Regions from separate parts of the Xanthomonas tesorieronis genome, predicted to be linked through region 2. Evidence: riboswitches for the same ligand, from Rfam matches in the RefSeq annotation. Region 2 holds a riboswitch; the other holds the start of a gene.
What was found. A riboswitch is a leader RNA that binds a small molecule or an ion and turns the genes downstream of it on or off. The one in region 2 is predicted to bind cobalamin.

Region 1 (3,377 bases), 570 kb from region 2:
CTGGTAGTCGCGATCGAACACGTTGCTGGCCTTGGCCTGCAGCGTCCAGGCCGCCGCGAACGCGTATTCCACGCGCAGGTCCAGCGTGCCATAGCCGGCCAGACGCACGCTGTTGGCCGCGTCGTCGTAGCGGTGGCCGCTGCCGAACGCGGTGACCCCGAGCTTGACCGGGCCGAAGCCGCGGTCCACGTCCAGCCGCGCGGTGTCCTGCGCACGCCGCGCCAGCCAGTTGTCGCGGTTGGCGCCGTCGCTGCGGTTGCGCGGATCGGTGTGGCTGAGCTGCGCCGACAGTTCCCAGCCGGCCAGCGTCGCGTAGCCGGTCAGCTCGGCGCCGCGGATCCGCGCCTTGTCCACGTTGACCGGCAGGAAGGTGGCGGCGTCGTAGGAGATCAGGTCGTCGACCCGGGTCTCGTAGACGTTGAACGTCCAGTTCCAGCTGTCGGCGTACTGCGCCACGCCCAGGTTGCCGCTCTTGGACTTCTCCGGCTTCAGCTCCGGATTGCCGGAAAACGGGTAGTACAGGTCGTTGAAGGTCGGCGCCTTGAAGCCGGTGCCGATGCTCGCGGTGAGCTTGAAGCCGCCGTCCAGCGCCAGGCCCCAGCCGAGGCTGCCGGTGGTGTGCTGGCCGAACTGCTCGTTGTCGTCACTGCGCACGCTGGCCTGCACCTGCTGCGCGCCGAAGCGGCCCTGGTACTCGGCGAACACGCCGGTGTTGTCGCGCTGGTCCACGTCGAAGGCGGTGGTGCCGGTGACTTCCTCGCGCTGCCAGTCGGCGCCGGCGCTGAGCAGATGGCCCTCGGCCAGGCCGAAGTCGCCCTGCAGCGAGGCGGTGTCGCGGCGGCTGTCGAAGGTGCTGACGAAGCTGCGCGTGCTGCTGCCGGCCGCGTGATAGTAGCTGTCGGCCTGATCGGTGTTGCGGCCCACTTGCGCGGCCAGGTGCACGCGGTCGGACGGGGTCCAGTCGAGCTTGCCGCCGAACACCTGCTGGGTGTTGTCGGCCTCGTTGCCGGCGTACAGCGGATCGCCGTCGTACTCGTTGCGGCTGTCGATGTTCAGCGCCTGGCCTTCGATGCGCAGCGTGTCGCTCAGCGCATAGCCGCCGCGCGCGCTGAGCGAGGTGGTGCGATAGCCGTCGCGATCCGGCTCGTCGACGTAGCAGCCGGCGAACAGGGTGGCCGAGCCGTTGCAGGCGTTGATGCCGTCGGTCTTCTGGTAACCGCCCTGCACCGACAGCCAGCCGCGCTCGCCGCGGTTGCTGAAGCCGGCGCTGGCCTCGCGCAGGCCGTGGCTGCCGGCGCCCAGGCTCAGGTTCTGCTGCAGGCCCTGGCCGCCACGGCGGGTGAAGATCTGGATCACGCCGCCGATCGCATCGGAGCCGTACAGGCTCGAACGCGGGCCGCGCACGATCTCGATGTGGTCGATCTGGCTCAGCGGCAGGTCCTGGAACGCGGCCAGGCCGGCGCTGGCCGAGCCGATGCGCACGCCGTCCACCAGCACCAGCACATGATCCGATTCGCTGCCGCGCACGCTGAGCGTGGTCAGCTTGCCCAGCCCGCCCTGGTTGGACACGCCGATGCCGGCGCGGCCCTGCAACAGCTGCGCCAGCGACGTGGCCTGGCTGCGCTCGATCTCGGCGCGGTCGATCACCTGCGCCGGGACCACGCTGTCCTCGACCGAGATCTGGGTGCGGGTGGCGGTGACCAGAACCTGGTCCAGGTCGGTGGCGGCATCGGCGGCGAGCGCCAGCGAGGGCAGGGACAGGGCGGACGCGATCGCGACCGAAAGCAGGCGGGACGACATGGGTGGCAACTCCGGCGCGCGGCTGCGCGCTGTGACGGCAGGGGAGTCGCGAACGGAAGGTGCAAGCGGACGGCGCCAGACGCGGCGCGGCACGCCGCGACGCCCTCCGCATCGCAACCAGTGAACTGCAAGGCCGGTCTCCGGGCTGGCGATCTGGGAGTCGGACTCCCGGCTGCGACGCCTTCCCATGCCCAAGGCACAGTGGCGCAGGTCGTCAGCGCGGATCGCTTACCGTTGCGGGGGCAGCGCCGGCCTTGTCGCAAGACGCACCGGCTTCCCGTTTCAACCTGCAGGCCGGAGCCCGCAGGTCACCTTGAAGCGGCGCGATTGTACGCGATCGTTGCCGTTGCGCGCGGATCAGTCGTCGTCGCGCTCGCGCAGGCCGTCGTCGGGCTCGTGGCCACCGCGTTCGTAATCGCCGGCGGCATCGTGCGGCTCCTCCGCATAGGGCGAGTCGCTGCGGTCGCCGTCGCGGTCGAAATGGGTGGTCGCCACCGGTCCGGCCACCGGCAGGCCGCGCTGCGCCGGCAGCTGCGCCGCCGCGGCTTCCAGCTCGCCGAGCAGCTGCGCGCGCCGCGCCTCGGGCAGTTCCTGCCAATGGCAGCCGGTCAGCGCGCCTTCCAGCGAATACAGCAGGTTGAGGCTGGGCTTGAAGCCGGCGCGCTTGACCTTCAGAAACGCGCCGACCGCGCCTGCCGCGGCCAGGTCCTGCTGCGTGCGCAGGCCGACCTGGCGCAGCCAGGCCGCGCTCTTGGGGCCGATATTGCGCAGTTTTTCGGTGCTCATCGCAGCGCGTCGACGAAGACCTGGGCGATCGCTTCCAGGCCGCGCTGGTCGTCGGCGTCGAAGCGCGCCAGGTCCGGGCTGTCCAGATCGAACACGCCGATCAGCTCGCCGGCGCGCAGCAGCGGCACCACCAGCTCCGAGCGCGAGGCCGCATCGCAGGCGATATGCCCGGGAAAGGCCTCGACGTCGTCGATGCGCTGGGTCTGGCCGGTGCTGGCGGCAGCGCCGCACACGCCCTTGTGCAGCGGGATGCGCACGCAGGCGGGCAGGCCCTGGAACGGCCCCACCACCAGTTCCTTGCCGTCGTACAGGTAGAAACCGACCCAGTTCAGCCGCGGCAGCGCGTGGTACACCAGCGCCGCCAGATTGGCGGCATTGGCGATGCGGTCGGGCTCGCCGCTGACCAGGGAACGGGCCTGGGCGAGCAGTTGGGCGTACTGTTCCGGCTTGCTGCCGGTGAGCGAAGAGGAAGCGAACATCGCGCGAGTCTAGCAGCGGCCGATGGCGGCTTGGGCGCCAACGCGGTCGCCATGACCAGCCGCAGCGGGCGCTGACGCGGCGCGCGGCGCCGGCTATCCTGCGCGGTCGCGCCGCATGCGGCGGCTTTCGAGGACCGTGCAGCGATGAGCTTCCCCGCCTTCTACGTCACCGGGACCGATACCGGGATCGGCAAGACCATCGCCAGCACCGCGCTGCTGCATGCGCTGCGCGCGCGCGGGCAAGCGGCGGTGGGCATGAAGCCGGTCGCCAGCGGCTGCGAGCGCAGCGCGGACGGGTGGCGCAACGAGGAC
Region 2 (3,377 bases):
GCCGCGGTGAATGCCAGCGCCAGCGGCGCCCATGGCAGCCGGATGCGTGCGCGGCAATGGCAGGCCGATGGCCAGGGCAACGTGACGGGCAGCAGCGGTGGGACCGCCAGCGGTGCCAACGGCGGCTCCGCCACGCGCCAGGGCAGCTTCTACCGCAACGCCGACGGCAGCGCCGGCCGCCAGGGCAGCGCCAGCGTCAGCGGCGCCAACGGCGGCAGCGCCAGCAGCAGCGGCAACATCGCCAGGAGCGCCGACGGCAGCGTCGCCGGCAGCCGCCAGACCAGCGCCACCGGTGCCAACGGCGGCAGCTACCAGGGCGCGACCACGGTCGCCGGCGGCAGCGTCAGCCACACCGGGACCTGTACCAACGCCGCCGGCGAGGTCGTGGCCTGCCGTCCGTAGCCGGACGCCCGAGCGTGGCGATCGCGCGCGGCGGCCAGTCACCGCAGGTCGCCACTTTTCCGTTTACCCGTCATCCGAGAACCGCCATGAAGACACGCATTGCCCAAGGGCTGCTGTGCAGCCTGCTGTTGGCCGGCAGCGCTGCCGCGCAGACCGCGCCGAGCGCCGCACAGAAGCAACAGCTCCAGCAAAAGCTCAAGACCGCCGACGCCAACGGCGATGGCCTGATCAACCGCAGCGAAGCCGAGGCATCGCTGCCGCGTGTCGCCAAGCGGTTCGACGCGCTGGACCGCAACCACGACGGCCAGCTGTCGCCGGACGAACTGCGTGCGGCGGTCCAGCAGGCCAGGCAACAGGCCGGACAGCGCTCGCCCTGAGCCGGCGCGGCCGACGGCGGCATCGCGCCTGCATTCCAGTCCCGGCAGCGCGGGCACCGCGCGGCTACCGTTTCCCCCGCCGCCCGCCGCCCGCCGCCCGCGTAGCGGTGGCCCGCGTCCCGCGCAGTTGGCGCGGATCGGCGCGCACCGCCATGCACGGCATCCGCCGAACAGACGCGCCCGGCCCTTGCGGCATGGGCGCTGCGGCCGTTTCCAGGCCCGATTCGGCGTCCCGCAGCGGGGATTTGCGGCGTTGTTACGGCAAACGGTTGCCCCGCTTGGCTTTTCGAAGATATGACTACATTTAGCGTTGACGACGCTCGGGGACCCCACTATCTTGTGGTGGTCGGTTCCAGCAGCCACCAGGCTGCGGGATCAAAAGGGAAGCCGGTGCGGCGCGCGAGCGCTCAGGCCGGCGCTGCCCCGCAGCGGTAATTGGGAACGAACCCGTCACCCGCACTGAGGCGCCCTGCCTTGGGAAGCGATGGGCTAGGAAACCGGCCAGCGGCCGTCGCCCATAAGCCCGAAGACCTGCCGACAGCCGCGCGATGCACACAGCGCGGCGCCGACCGTTGCATCTCCGGGGGGAGAGGGTCGGTGAAGCGGTGACCGCCCGCAGGCTCGCGCCTGCGCCGTCGCGGTCTCTGCGACACCGCGTCGCCACCCTGCTGATCCGGCCGGACCGTTGCCTGCGAGGGTCAGGCAGCCGGGTGCACCACGCTTGGAGACCTTCATGAGCCAGACCCACAGCCTGCCGGCCGCAGCCCCCCTCGACACCGCCGACGTCGAACCCACGCCTGCCGCCGCCGCTGCCGCGCAACCCGATGCGGCCGCCGGCGAGCCGAGCAACGACCAGCGCGCCGTGACCTGGATCGTCAAGGACGGCGGCAACCGCCGCATGGCCTTCGACCGCTCGCGCCTGCAGCGCACCCTGGACCGGATCCATGCCGAGTTCCCGCAGCTGGACGTGGCCGACTACGAGCGCAAGGCGTTCGCCTTCGTCGAGAAGAAGGAAAGCCTGTCGGCCGACGACATGGTCGACTACCTGATCCGCGAGGCCGAGTCGCGCGTGGACATCGCCACGCCGGAGTGGGAGTACTTCGCCGCGCGCCTGTACCTGCACCGCCTGTACAAGCGCGCCAGCAAGAACCGCTTCTACGATGCCGGCGAGAAGTACGGCTCCTACGTCGGCCTGCAGGAAAGCCTGGCCGATCGCGGCGTGTACTCGATCGACATCCTCAAGAACTACTCCAAGGACGAGCTGGCCGAAGCCGGCAAGATGATCGATCCGGAGCGCGACAAGCTGTTCGCCTACAACGGCCTGTACCTGCTGGCCACGCGCTACCTGGCCACCGACAACTCGCGCAAGGTGTACGAGCTGCCGCAGGAGCGCTGGCTGACCATCGCGCTGTACCTGATGCAGGACGAGGGCAAGTCCGGTAAAGGCGGGCGCGAGCGCCGCATGCAGCTGGTGGGCGAGGCCTACTGGGCGCTGTCCAACCTGTACATGACCGTGGCCACGCCCACGCTGGCCAACGCCGGCAAGATTGGCGGGCAGCTGTCGAGCTGCTTCATCGACACCGTCGACGACAGCCTGCAGGGCATCTACGACTCCAACACCGACGTGGCGCGCGTGTCCAAGCACGGCGGCGGCGTCGGCGCCTACCTGGGCTACGTGCGTTCGTCCGGTTCGGCGATCCGCGGGGTCAAGAACTCCAGCGGCGGCGTGGTGCCGTGGATCAAGCAGCTCAACAACACTGCGGTGTCGGTGGACCAGCTCGGCCAGCGCAAGGGCGCCATCGCCGTGTACCTGGACATCTGGCATCGCGACATCGAAGCGTTCCTGGACCTGCGCCTGAACAACGGCGACCAGCGCCTGCGCGCGCACGACGTGTTCACCGCGGTGTGCGTGCCGGACATCTTCATGGAAGCGGTGGAGCGCCGCGGCGAGTGGTATCTGTTCGACCCGCACGAAGTGAAGGAGGTCAAGGGCTGGTACCTGCAGGACTTCTTCGACGAGAAGCGCGGCGAAGGCACCTTCCGCGCCAAGTACGAGGAAGTGGTCGCCGACGAGCGCATCGGCCGCAAGGTGGTCAAGGCCATCGACATGTTCAAGCGGATCATGGTCAGCCAGCTGGAGACCGGCAACCCGTTCATGTTCTATCGCGACGAAGTCAATCGCATGAACCCGAACAAGCACCAGGGCATGGTGTATTCCAGCAACCTGTGCACCGAGATCCTGCAGAACATGAGCCCGACCCGGGTCATCCAGGAGATGATCAGCGGCGACCAGATCGTGACCACCAAGCAGGCCGGCGACTTCGTCGTGTGCAACCTGTCTTCGGTGAACCTGGGCCGCGCGGTCACCGCGCAGCCGGACCTGCTCTCACCGGACGTGCTGGAGCGGTTGATCCGGGTGCAGGTGCGCATGCTCGACAACGTCATCGACCTCAACGACCTGCCGGTTCCGCAGGCCACCATCACCAATCAGAAGTACCGTGCGATCGGCCTGGGCACCTTCGGCTGGCACCACCTGCTGGCGCAGAAGGGCATCGACTGGAACTCCAAGCAGGCCGAGGAGTACAGCGACGCGTTGTA

Region 1: linked by a shared signal. The riboswitch ahead of btuB (TonB-dependent vitamin B12 receptor) and the one ahead of AB3X08_RS21245 (ribonucleoside-diphosphate reductase subunit alpha) in region 2 are both predicted to bind cobalamin.

Annotation. Positions count from the first base shown of each region.
Region 1 is NZ_CP162490.1:4,405,862-4,409,238, reverse strand. Features, by position in the region: gene btuB (TonB-dependent vitamin B12 receptor) at 1-1,800, opposite strand, end outside; cobalamin riboswitch at 1,914-2,131, opposite strand; gene AB3X08_RS18745 (TfoX/Sxy family protein) at 2,158-2,586, opposite strand; gene AB3X08_RS18740 (GAF domain-containing protein) at 2,583-3,065, opposite strand; gene bioD (dethiobiotin synthase) at 3,210-3,377, shown strand, end outside.
Region 2 is NZ_CP162490.1:4,978,481-4,981,857, reverse strand. Features, by position in the region: gene AB3X08_RS21255 (hypothetical protein) at 1-402, shown strand, start outside; gene AB3X08_RS21250 (hypothetical protein) at 489-779, shown strand; cobalamin riboswitch at 1,110-1,333, shown strand; gene AB3X08_RS21245 (ribonucleoside-diphosphate reductase subunit alpha) at 1,513-3,377, shown strand, end outside.